One region of the Shewanella sp. 125m-1 genome, then DNA from elsewhere that is predicted to be linked to it. Evidence: predicted binding sites of a transcription regulator. Region 1 holds the regulator's gene; each other region holds the start of a gene.
The links. Region 1 encodes sigma-54, which starts transcription at its own class of promoters, with help from an activator protein. Its sites were predicted from a motif close to GTTGGCACGNNNNTNGNNT; they were not measured.
Positions count from the first base shown of each region.

Region 2: a site for sigma-54 is predicted at 2,234-2,252, ahead of glnA (glutamate--ammonia ligase). Genes of this name have one in related genera too.
Region 3: a site for sigma-54 is predicted at 2,542-2,560, ahead of ACVBIK_RS00735 (YggN family protein). Genes of this name have one in related genera too.

Region 1 is NZ_JBRILT010000010.1:13,179-17,397, forward strand. Features, by position in the region: gene lptA (lipopolysaccharide transport periplasmic protein LptA) at 1-91, shown strand, start outside; gene lptB (LPS export ABC transporter ATP-binding protein) at 88-819, shown strand; gene ACVBIK_RS06820 (RNA polymerase factor sigma-54) at 956-2,419, shown strand; gene hpf (ribosome hibernation promoting factor) at 2,449-2,736, shown strand; gene ptsN (PTS IIA-like nitrogen regulatory protein PtsN) at 2,739-3,182, shown strand; gene rapZ (RNase adapter RapZ) at 3,390-4,219, shown strand, end outside.
Region 2 is NZ_JBRILT010000042.1:31,054-35,272, reverse strand. Features, by position in the region: gene typA (translational GTPase TypA) at 1-1,622, opposite strand, end outside; gene glnA (glutamate--ammonia ligase) at 2,336-3,745, shown strand; gene ACVBIK_RS16305 (WD40/YVTN/BNR-like repeat-containing protein) at 3,846-4,219, opposite strand, start outside.
Region 3 is NZ_JBRILT010000001.1:160,733-164,951, forward strand. Features, by position in the region: gene mutY (A/G-specific adenine glycosylase) at 1-112, opposite strand, end outside; gene trmB (tRNA (guanosine(46)-N7)-methyltransferase TrmB) at 345-1,058, shown strand; gene ACVBIK_RS00725 (YggL family protein) at 1,109-1,435, shown strand; gene glsB (glutaminase B) at 1,435-2,349, shown strand; gene ACVBIK_RS00735 (YggN family protein) at 2,620-3,435, shown strand; gene ACVBIK_RS00740 (LysR family transcriptional regulator) at 3,802-4,219, shown strand, end outside.

The DNA of each region.
Region 1 (4,219 bases):
GGGCGATGACAGAGTTATCACCATTATTCAGCCTGAAACCTATCAGGAAGAGAAACCAGAATCGCCAGCGAAAAAGCAGGAACAGCAATGAACCAAATCACCTTAAAAGCGGTCAATCTTGCTAAGAGCTATAAAAATCGTGCCGTCGTACAAGATGTTAGCTTAACCGTAAAGACAGGTCAGATTGTTGGTTTGCTTGGCCCAAACGGTGCAGGTAAAACAACGACATTCTACATGGTGGTTGGCCTAGTACAGAGTGATAAGGGTAAGATCTTTATTGATGATGACGATCTTACGCTCGATCCTATGCATTTACGCGCCCGTAAAGGTATCGGTTACCTACCTCAGGAAGCCAGTATTTTTAGAAAGCTGTCAGTACGTGACAACATCATGGCCGTCTTACAGACTCGTCATGACATCAATAACGAGCAACGTGAAGAACAACTTGAGCATCTACTCGAAGAGTTTCATATCACTCACATTCGTGACAGCCAAGGTATGGCATTGTCTGGAGGCGAACGCCGCCGGGTAGAAATTGCTCGGGCACTCGCAGCTAATCCAAAGTTTATCTTGTTAGATGAGCCGTTCGCGGGTGTTGACCCCATTTCAGTTATCGATATTAAAAAAATTATTGAACAACTTAAGAGTCGCGGTCTGGGCGTACTGATCACCGATCATAATGTTCGCGAAACTTTGGACGTTTGTGAGCGTGCTTACATAGTAAGCCACGGAAATCTGATTGCTGAAGGTACACCTGCCGAAATCTTGGACAACCAACAGGTTCGAGCGGTGTACTTAGGTGAACAATTCAGGCTATAGTTAATTCACAGTATGGAAGCTGAAAAACTCAATATGGAATTATTTCCAAAAAAAATCAACGTGTTGAGTTTTTGAGCAACCTTCGCCAGTTCAACGAGCTTTAACGTTTAACTACAGTGTAGGGAATAGCGGTAAAATGAAAGCGTCACTCCAGCTCAAAATGGGTCAACAGCTCACTATGACTCCCCAGTTACAACAGGCCATTCGCCTGTTACAACTGTCTTCTTTAGAGCTGCAACAAGAGATCCAACAAGCATTAGATTCTAATCCGTTACTGGAGCTAGATGAAGAGCAGTCAGATGGCGATATGATCAACGATGAAGATCACTCTGTAAATGACTCTAATAGTGAACTCACCCAAGATAGCGCAAGCGTTGACACCTCCGAAGCCCTCACCCAAGATTCCATGCCCGATGACCTGCCTATGGATACCACTTGGGATGAAGTCTACACCGTTTCCTCTAATGCTAGCTCAGGCGTAAGTCGTGAAGATGACATGCCATTCCAAGGCGAGACTAGCGAAGGCTTATATGAGCATCTTGAGTGGCAAAAGAACCTCACCCCATTTTCAGATAACGATCTTGCTATCGCCACCGCGATTATTGATGCGATCGATGAACGAGGTTATTTAACCCAGAGCTGTGACGAAATTCTCGAAGCGATGGGCGATCCTGAAACTGAACTCGATGAAGTCGAAGCCGTTTTAAAACGAATTCAACATTTTGATCCTATCGGTGTTGCCGCCCGCAACTTAAGTGAATGCCTACTTATCCAGCTAGCACAATATGCCGCAGATACACCGCACATTGAAAATGCAAGATTACTGATTAAAGACTATTTAGACCTTATTGCGGGGCGTGATTTTAGGCAGTTAATGCGTAAAACCAAACTCAAAGAGGATGATTTACGTGAGGCGATCACACTGATCCAAACTCTTAACCCAAGACCTGGGCTTGCCATTGCACGCAGTAAAGATGAATACGTCATTCCCGACGTGTCTGTCAGCAAGAAAAAAGGTCGCTGGGTGGTAGAGCTAAATCCTGACTATATGCCTAAGATTAATGTTAATCAGCATTACGCATCAATGGCGCGTAGCACAACGAATCAGGCCGACGGTCAATTTATCCGTGGCCACCTGCAAGAAGCTAAGTGGTTTATAAAGAGCCTGGAAAGCCGCAACGACACCTTATTGAAAGTGACAAACTGTATCGTCAAATTCCAGCAAGGCTTTTTTGAGTTCGGTGAAGAAGCCATGAAACCTATGGTACTCAATGACATTGCCGAAGCTGTTGAAATGCATGAATCTACCATTTCACGTGTTACCACACAGAAGTACATGCACACCCCAAGGGGCATTTTTGAACTAAAATATTTCTTCTCAAGCCATGTGGGTACCGACGATGGCGGAGAATGCTCATCGACAGCAATTAGGGCATTTATTAAGAAATTAGTCGCAGCTGAAAACCAGAGGAAACCGTTAAGCGATAGCAAAATGGCCCAGCTTCTGGCTGAACAAGGGATTAAAGTTGCTAGACGTACGATTGCAAAATATCGAGAAGCGATGCTGATCCCGCCCTCAAACCAACGTAAGAGTTTATAACTCAAAATTAGGCACATGGAGGATCGATAATGCAAATCAACCTGACAGGACATCACATCGAAATCACCGATTCACTACGCGGTTATGTAGAAGAGAAATTTACAAAGCTTGAACGACATTTCGATCAGATCAATAATGTGCACGTTATTTTGAATGTACAAAAAATGCAGCAGATTGCCGAAGCTAAAATTCACCTTAAAAAAGGGGAAGTATTTGCTATTTCGGAACATGCAGATATGTATGCTGCAATAGACTCCCTGATCGATAAACTAGATCGTCAGGTTATTAAACACAAAGAGAAGCTGACTAAACACTAACGATGGAACTAAGTACCATCCTGCAGCCGGAGTGCACTACCTGCGCCACTCCGGGCAGTAAGAAAAAAGTACTGGAGTTAATCAGTGACATTGCCGCTGTCCAGTACCCAACCCTTTCTTCACAAGAGATCTTTGAAAGTCTCTTGGCACGAGAGAAAATGGGTAGCACGGGAATAGGTAATGGTATAGCGATTCCTCATGGAAGGCTGTCGAATATAGAACGTCCAGTTGCAGTATTAGTTAAATGTGAAGTTCCTATCCCATTTGACTCATTCGATAAGCAGCCTGTCGATATTCTATTTGCTTTATTGGTGCCATCTGATCAGTGTGAGCAACATTTAGCAACACTGTCTTGTATGGCTGAAAAACTCAACGATAAAGCGGTGGTTAAGCAGTTGAGAAAGACCAGCAATGAATCAGAACTATACCAAGTCATTACCCAATAGCTAACTACTCAGGTCTTTAAGTTATTTATTTTTTTACACAAAAGGTAAATGATTTAAAGACCTAAGTAATTATTACAGCAATATTATTTATTCTTATTCACCCGCTCAACTTCTTGCTTTCAGCCTTAAAAAAGTTAATCTATACACTTACACAATATAACCACAAAAATCATACATTTTGTTTAATGTCTATCAGGTAATCATACGATGAAGCTTGTTTTAGTCTCAGGTCGCTCCGGTTCAGGTAAGTCCGTTCTATTAAGAATGCTAGAAGATCTCGGCTATTATTGTGTCGATAACCTGCCCTTGCCAATGATGGGGACCTTACTCAAAGAGCTATCGGGTAACACTAAGCTTGTCGCCATCAGTGTCGATATTCGTAACCTGCCAGAAAAGAAAGATGAGCTGGTTAAGCACCTCACTTTTCTGCCTGATGGGGTCGAGTTATTAAGCTTTTTCCTTAACTCAAGCGATGAAGTGCTACTTAAACGTTATAACGAGACCCGTCGTCTGCACCCTTTATCGCACGATAACATTTCGCTTAAAGAGGCCATTGCGCTAGAAGGTCGCTTGTTAGAGCCGCTAGCCAACATTGTCGATCATTATATCGATACCTCAAATCTCAACATTTACGATCTTAATGATCAGGTGCGTGAGATCCTACTTGGCAATCTTGATAAAGAGTTGATGATCAACTTCGAATCGTTTGGTTTTAAACATGGTATGCCAACCGAAGCTGACTTTATGTTTGATGTACGATTTTTGCCAAACCCACATTGGGAGCCCGACCTGCGCCCTATGACTGGGCTCGACCAACCAGTACAAGATTTCTTAAATGAACGCCCAATGGTCAACCTGTTTATTAAACAGATTGAAGATCTACTCGAAACTTGGTTACCCGATCTAGAACGTAACAACCGTAGCTACCTTACCATTGCGATTGGCTGTACCGGTGGCCAACACCGATCGGTTTATATCACTGAGCGCCTTGCTGCTCACTTCAAAGATGGCAAACATAAAATACAAGTCCGCCACCG
Region 2 (4,219 bases), on a different contig from region 1:
TTACCTTTCAAACAGTTAACTGTTAGGTCGTTAGCGCGTGCATGAAGACCAACTACTTGACCTTCGTATACTTCTGATGCGTGAGTAATAAACAGACGACCACGCTCTTGTAGACCGAATAGTGCGAATGTTAGTGCTTTACCAGTAGCGTTAGAGATCAATACACCACGTGCACGTTGACCAATATCACCGCCTTTCAAAGGACCATAGTGGTCGAATGAATGGTAAATAAGACCAGTACCAGAAGTCGCTGTCATGAACTCAGTTTGGAAACCAATTAAACCACGGCTAGGGATAACGAAGTCGATACGTACACGACCCTTACCGTCTAACTGCATGTCCTTCATGTCACCCTTACGGATACCAAGCTTCTCGATCACTGCACCTTGATGCGCTTCTTCAACGTCAACAGTTAGTGTTTCGAACGGCTCACACATCTCGCCATCGATCTCTTTAACGATAACTTCTGGACGAGAAACAGCTAGCTCGTAACCTTCACGACGCATGTTTTCAATCAAGATTGAAAGGTGAAGCTCACCACGGCCTGATACGCGGAAACGATCTGGGCTGTCAGTTTCTTCAACGCGCAATGCTACGTTGTGTACTAGCTCTTGTTGTAGACGCTCAAGGATGTTACGTGAAGTTACGTACTTACCTTCTTTACCCGCAAACGGAGAAGTGTTTACCTGGAATGTCATTGTTAGTGTTGGTTCATCAACAGACAATGGAGGTAATGCTTCTACGTTAGTAGGGGCACAAATTGTGTCAGAAATCTGTAACTGGCCAAGACCAGTAATCGCAACGATGTCACCAGCGTTAGCATCTGTAACTTCGTGACGCTCTAGACCCATGTAACCTAATACCTGGCCGATTTTACCGTTACGTTTTTTGCCGTCAGCGCCAAGTACAGTAACTTGTTGGTTAGTCTTAACACTACCACGCTTGATACGACCAATACCGATAACACCCACGTATGAGTTGTAGTCGATTTGAGAGATTTGCATCTGGAAATCACCTTCAGCATCAGCATCTGGTGAAGAAACTTTTTCAACGATCGTTTCGAAAAGTGGCGTCATATCTGCGCTAGTTTCGTCTGGATCTAATGTTGCAAAACCGTTTAGTGCAGAAGCATAAACGATTGGGAAATCTAGCTGCTCATCGGTAGCGCCTAGGTTGTCGAACAAGTCAAATACTTGGTCAATAACCCAATCAGGACGTGCGCCAGGACGGTCAATCTTGTTAATAACAACGATTGGCTTAAGACCTTGAGCAAAAGCTTTCTTAGTCACGAAGCGAGTCTGTGGCATTGGACCATCAACAGCGTCAACTAGTAGTAATACTGAGTCAACCATAGATAGAACACGCTCTACCTCACCACCGAAATCGGCGTGACCTGGGGTATCAACGATGTTGATACGGTAATCGTTCCACTTGATGGCAGTGTTCTTGGCCAGAATCGTGATACCACGTTCCTTTTCAAGATCATTTGAATCCATCACCCGCTCAGTGGCTTCTCCTCGAGACTCAAGGGTTCCTGACTGCGCCAGCAACTTATCAACCAAGGTAGTCTTACCATGGTCAACGTGTGCAATAATGGCGATGTTACGTAAATTCTCTAACACGGCTAAACCTCTTACCATCGGTATAATATATAGGGGGGGTTACTGCCAACGACTAAAACCAATCTAGTATAGTAGTTGCAATAAAAAGCGTGACATTCTACTCTAGCTCAGCGTTATCTCACAGGATTATTTTTAACCAATCGTTAAAAATAACTCTTTCGCATTGATTTTTTTTGCCTTAACGTCTGCTTTTTACACACTTTTTTATACTTTAGTTGTGTGACACTATTAGGTCATCCTAGACAAACACTCCTCCTTAAATTCATCATTTTCACCTTTTAAAGCTATTTTAAGCCTCAAATTCCGCTAGAAAACAACGGATATTCTCTTCACAAAAAAACAAAAAACATGACTGTCCTTAATCCTAATAACACTTATTGAAAATCTAATGTTATTTGCTTGACCTCCCCCCTATAAAATTACTCATGGCTTAGTTATTCTGTGTAACGATTTTTAGCGAGACGCCAACAGTTGATTACAGGGAAAATAGCGGCTGCACTGTTATAGCGCGTGCACCATCTCGATCCATCCCGCGCACCATTACGGTGCAACAAGGATATCAGCATCGAGAACAAAAATATTATCACCCTTAATTATCAGTGAGTTACAAATTTGGCATAAGTCTCGCTTTAAGAATGCCAGAATCGCATTAAGCGCTAAATATTAAAGATAAAACAAAGGGACGCCCCTTTACCCTACTCGGAGACTTTAGAATGTCAGCAGAATCAGTTTTACAACAACTAAAAGAATTAGAAGTTAAGTTTGTTGATTTACGTTTTACCGATACGATAGGTAAAGAGCAGCACGTAACCATTCCAACTCACCAAGTCGATGCTGACTTTTTTGAAGACGGTAAAATGTTTGACGGTTCTTCAATCCAAGGTTGGAAAGGCATTAATGAATCAGACATGGTATTGATGCCAGATCCTGCAAGTTTTGTACTTGACCCTTTCACGGCAGAAACTACTGCTAACATTCGTTGTGACATCCTAAACCCTGGCACAATGACCGGTTACAACCGTGACCCACGCTCTATTGCTAAAAAAGCAGAAGACTACCTACGTTCAACAGGTATTGCTGACACCGTATTGGTAGGTCCTGAGCCAGAATTCTTCCTATTTGACGATGTTAAGTTCGGCGCTGACATGTCTGGTTGTTTCTACAAGGTTGATGCTGAAGAAGCAGCTTGGAACTCAGGTACTAGCTACGATGGTGGCAACAAGGGTCACCGTCCAGGCGTGAAAGGTGGTTACTTCCCAGTAGCACCAGTAGACTCTTCACAAGACATCCGTAGTGCTATGTGTTTAGTGCTAGAAGAGATGGGTCAAGTTGTTGAAGCGCATCACCATGAAGTTGCTACAGCGGGCCAAAACGAGATCGCGACACGTTTCAACTCACTAACACTTAAGGCCGATGAAGTTCAGGTACTTAAGTATGTTGTTCACAACGTGGCCCACGCTTACAACAAGACAGCGACATTTATGCCTAAGCCAATCGTTGGCGACAACGGTAGCGGTATGCACGTGCATCAGTCTCTTGCGAAAGATGGCGTTAACTTGTTCGCAGGTGACAAGTACGGTGGATTGAGCGAAACAGCTCTATTCTACATCGGTGGTGTGATTAAGCATGCGCGTGCAATTAACGCATTTGCTAACCCATCGACAAACTCATACAAGCGTCTTGTACCACACTTCGAAGCGCCTGTTATGCTTGCTTACTCAGCAGCTAACCGCTCTGCTTCTATCCGTATCCCAGTGGTACCAAGTGCAAAAGGTCGTCGTATCGAAATCCGTTTTGGTGACCCAGTGGCTAACCCATACTTAGCGTTCTCTGCAATGCTAATGGCTGGCCTTGACGGTATCCAGAACAAGATCCACCCAGGTGAAGCAATGGATAAAGATCTATACGATCTTCCAGCTGAAGAAGCAGCAGAAATCCCAACAGTTGCCACTTCACTAGAAAACGCACTTGAGTGTCTAGACGCTGACCGTGAGTTCCTAACTCGTGGCGACGTATTCACTAACGACTTTATCGACTCTTACATCGCCCTTAAGTCTGCTGATGTTGAGCGCATCAACCAAACAACTCACCCAGTAGAATTCGAGCTTTACTACAGCTTGTAATCCTCTGAGTGACCCGCTAACCACTCGTAAGTGATTAGTCTTTAAAGCCCTAAACAGTCATGTTTGGGGCTTTTTTATTTAGCAGGTAAATGACTAATCTTTAAAACTGATACACCGCAACACGGCCATTATGCCCTGCAGCAACTAGTGTATTGCCCTCGATAGCCAAAGTAAAAAATCCCTGAGACTCACCGTTAATCAGCAGTGGCTGCCAACTATAACCATGATCATGAGAAATATCGGTTGATAGCTTACCGGTGGCAATACAGGTTTCTTCGTAGCACACCATAGCGCTGCGCAAACCTGGGGTTGTGCCGGGGGCTTTATGCCACACATAGCCTTTTTTATACACCATATTGGCAGCATGCTTATCACGCTGCTGATAATCGCCTCCCAGTACAAATAGATCATCTAGATGATTAAATGCCAGCGCATAACCACCGGCAGTTTGAGTATCATCATAAAGTGCGATTG
Region 3 (4,219 bases), on a different contig from region 1:
CTGAAATCCATACTTTATATGGGGTTTTATTGAGTTGCCAAGGAAGTTGTTTACGACCAAAGTTGTCGTACCATTCGATAATTCTTGTTGAAAAAAGCGCGGTAGTTTTCATCGGCGCAGTGTAACTTTAGCCTAGGGTTTAAACAAGCAAAGCACAGGGCTTTTTATGGCAAAGTGGCTGGAGTTGTAAGCAAAATATGGCTTATTTAGCTGTAAAGCAAAGGCACTGCTCGCACAAACTGAGATTATTGGTATAATTTCGCCACAATAAGGCTTGCACTGAAGGTTGAACTTTGGATAATGCCTTTCTTTTTTAAATTATGCTGTCTTAAGCGAGGGCGAAAATGAGCGACGTAACAACCGCTGAATTCAATGAAGAAGGTAAATACCTTCGCAAAGTGAGAAGCTTTGTATTGAGAGAGGGCCGTTTAACTAAAGGCCAAGCTCAAGCAATGGAGCAGCAATGGCCAATCATGGGCCTAGATTACACTCCAGAATCGATTGATTTAGTCGAAGTATTTGGTCGTGAAGCAGATACCGTTCTAGAGATCGGCTTTGGCATGGGCGCGTCATTGGTAGAAATGGCTAAGGCGGCTCCTGAGCTTAACTTTATCGGTATCGAAGTGCATAAACCCGGCGTCGGTGCATGCTTGGCAGAAGCTGCTGAAGCGGGCGTGACTAACTTACGTGTTTATCACCATGATGCAATTGAAGTACTTGAAAATAGCATTGCTGAAGGCAGTCTGGCTTGTGTGCAATTGTTCTTCCCAGATCCTTGGCATAAAACTCGTCATCATAAGCGCCGTATCGTTCAAGCACCATTTGCTGAATTGATCCGCAAGAAACTTAAGGTTGGCGGTGTATTCCATCTGGCAACAGATTGGGAAAACTACAGCGAACATATGCTAGAAGTGATGAATGCCGCGCCTGGTTATAAAAACCAATCTGCGACAGGTGATGTTGTTGAACGTCCAGAACATCGTCCATTGACTAAATTCGAAGCGCGTGGCCACCGTTTAGGTCATGGGGTTTGGGATCTTATGTTTGAGCGTGTTTAAGCGCTAAACCGAATTTATATACTGTAAATAAGCTATCTAGGAGAACAACCATGGCAGCAAACCGTAGCCGTCGCTTACGTAAGAAATTACGCGTTGATGAGTTCCAAGAGTTTGGATTTGACGTTAACTGGATTTTTAATGAGTCAGTAACAGAAGAGCAAATTGATGCAATCGTTGATCAGTTTATCGATGAAGTGATTGAACCTAACGACCTAGGTTATCACGGCGGTGGACACAAAGAGTGGGAAGGTATTATTGCCACTCAAGGTATCGGCAAGTGTACAGAAGAGCACCGAGCTGCAGTTAAAGCATTCTTTGACGCTCAACCTGTATCTGATCTCGAAATTGGCGAGCTTTACGATATTTGGTGGGGCTAATGCCTGAATTGGCATTACTTGAAGAGATCCTAGAAAAAGTACGACCTCTTCTAGGACAGGGTAAAGTGGCTGACTATATTCCAGCCCTTGCCCAAGTTGATGCTAATAAGTTAGGTATTGCAGTGACGACCTCTGACGGTGTCACTATAGGGGCTGGAGATTATCTCGAGCCCTTTTCAATTCAGAGTATTTCTAAGGTATTTAGTCTTACCTTGGCGCTAATGCTGTATGAAGAAGATGAGATTTGGTCGAGAGTCGGTAAAGAACCCTCAGGCCATTCTTTTAACTCTTTAGTTCAAGTTGAATTGGAAAAAGGCTTACCGCGAAATCCATTTATCAATGCTGGTGCGCTGGTTATTGCCGATCTTTTGCAAAGTCGTTTAGGTGCGCCTAAGCACCGTATGCTTGAGATTGTTCGTGGTTTAAGTGAAAACAATAGAGTGGGATACGATAAAATCGTTGCCGCATCTGAATATCAACACAGCGCAAGAAACGCCGCGATAGCTTACTTGATGAAATCATTCGGTAATTTTAATAACGACGTTGATACTGTGTTGCACAGCTACTTTCACTATTGCTCACTTCGCATGAGCTGCGCAGATCTTTCCCGTGCTATGTTTTACTTAGCTAACTCAGGTAAAAGCCTTGCTGGTAAACAGTTAATTAGTCCTGTACAGAATCGGCAGTTAAATGCGTTATTAGCCACATCCGGCCTTTATGACGGTGCGGGTGAGTTCGCTTATCGCGTCGGTATGCCGGGTAAGAGCGGTGTCGGCGGTGGCATTATCGCGGTGATCCCTGGTGACATGTCTGTATGTGTTTGGTCTCCGGAGCTTGATGCCAATGGCAACTCTTTAGCGGGCACGGCAGTGTTAGAAGCCTTGAGTCAGACTTTAGGCCGTTCGATTTTTTAGTTTTACTCAGTCAATTGTCTACAGCCAGTCACTATAGTCAGTTTCTACAATTAGTTCCTACATCAGTATCAACATCAGCTGTTTTTGATATTTGGCCAATTGTTAGCTTAATTGGCCAAATATATTATTTAGCAGCGTGTATCACCTCTATACAACTCAAGTGATAACCTTTAAAAACATGGTGTTAGCTTGTTTGGCATGGTCTATGCTTTATTTACATCAAGATTGAAAATAATATCATACAGACTATAGCGATAAAGGATTGATGCGATGAAAAAACTACTTACCTCTGTTGGGATCTCAGCCGTGTTGCTATCAGCAACGAGTCTACAAACCGTTGCCGCTCATAGCGACCAGTCAATGAATAAAGAGTGCGAAGTCGCGCTTAATTATGACGTCACGGTAGAGCCTAAGAAACTGATTGTCAGTGAGGTTGGTGATGAAAAGTATCGCATCGAAATGGATGAGCTATTTGTTAATGGCAAGCAAGTGTCACTTAATAAACAGCAGCAAGCATTAGTGAGTCAGTATTCACAAGAGGTTTCTTCGCAAGTACCTGAGGTGATTGAACTGGTTAATGATGCGGTTGGAATGGCTTCTTCTGCAGTGAGTCTTGCGTTAACCCCACTGTTAGGTGATAGCGCAGGTGCTAAGATTGACGAAATGATGTCAGGTCTTGAGCAACGAATCGAAAGCGTAGCGTACCAACATGGCGATACGTTTTACCTTGGCTCGACAGAGTCATCACTAGAAGATGCCTTTGGAGAGGAGTTTGAGCAAGAGATGGAAGAGTTAGTGCAGAACTCACTCGGCAGCATGATGATGACTTTAGGCGCACAAATGATGTCGGGCGACGGTGATAGCTTTGAACAGAAGATGGACTCTTTTTCTCAAAAGATGGAAACCATTGGTGATGATATCGAGATGCAGATGGAGCAGCAAGCCGCTGATCTAGAAGCCCGTGGCGAAAAGCTATGCGAAAGATTTAAAACCTTAGTGGTACTGGAGCAACAGTTGCGTGACGAGATCCCAGAACTTGCTAGCTATCCTTTAGTTGAATCCTCTAATACCACTATGCTTGAGTAAACATTACTTCACTGGACTCGTTACTAAGATATACGCTTGGTAAAACAATGAAGTAAAGCTGTTGCCTTGATTGATTTGCAACCTCCCCTGCATCCCCCCTTTATGCAGGGGTTTTTACATTTAAAGCCTCACTAGACTTTTGTACTACCGATCCCCTTTGTACCTAGCCCAAACTACATATTTGATGAGTTATGGGGATTTTTTGGTATACTTCTAAAAATAAAAACAAAAACCAACTATTGGTTACATAATACAAACTCTACTCTAGCGTACATATATTCACTTAAGATATTGTTTTTAATAGAAAACAGCATGTCTTAGCGATGGAAGTACTATTACTGTCGTAAACACCTTAAGGCGATTTACATGTTAGAACTTTTAGAACCAATCGCAATTTTTACCCATGTGGCTCGAGCGGGCAGTTTTAGCTCTGCGGCGAGAAAGTTAGGCATATCAAAGTCTAAAGTAAGTACCCAAGTGGCCGATCTGGAGCATAAGCTTGGTGTTCAATTGATTCAACGTACCACAAGAAGCTTGAGTTTAACTGAGGCGGGCCATCTATTGTATGCCCAAGGAGAAGAGTTATTAAGAGATGCCGACCAAGCTGTTGCTAGCGTTCATAATCTTAATGATGCTACCCGAGGCGTATTGAAAGTGGGTATTTCTCAGTCATTCGGTACCATGCACATCATCCCTGCTTTGCCAGAGTTTATGGCTAAGCATCCAGAGCTCGAACTTCAAGTTAGCTTACTTGACCATAAAGTCGACGTGGTTAGTGAAGGTT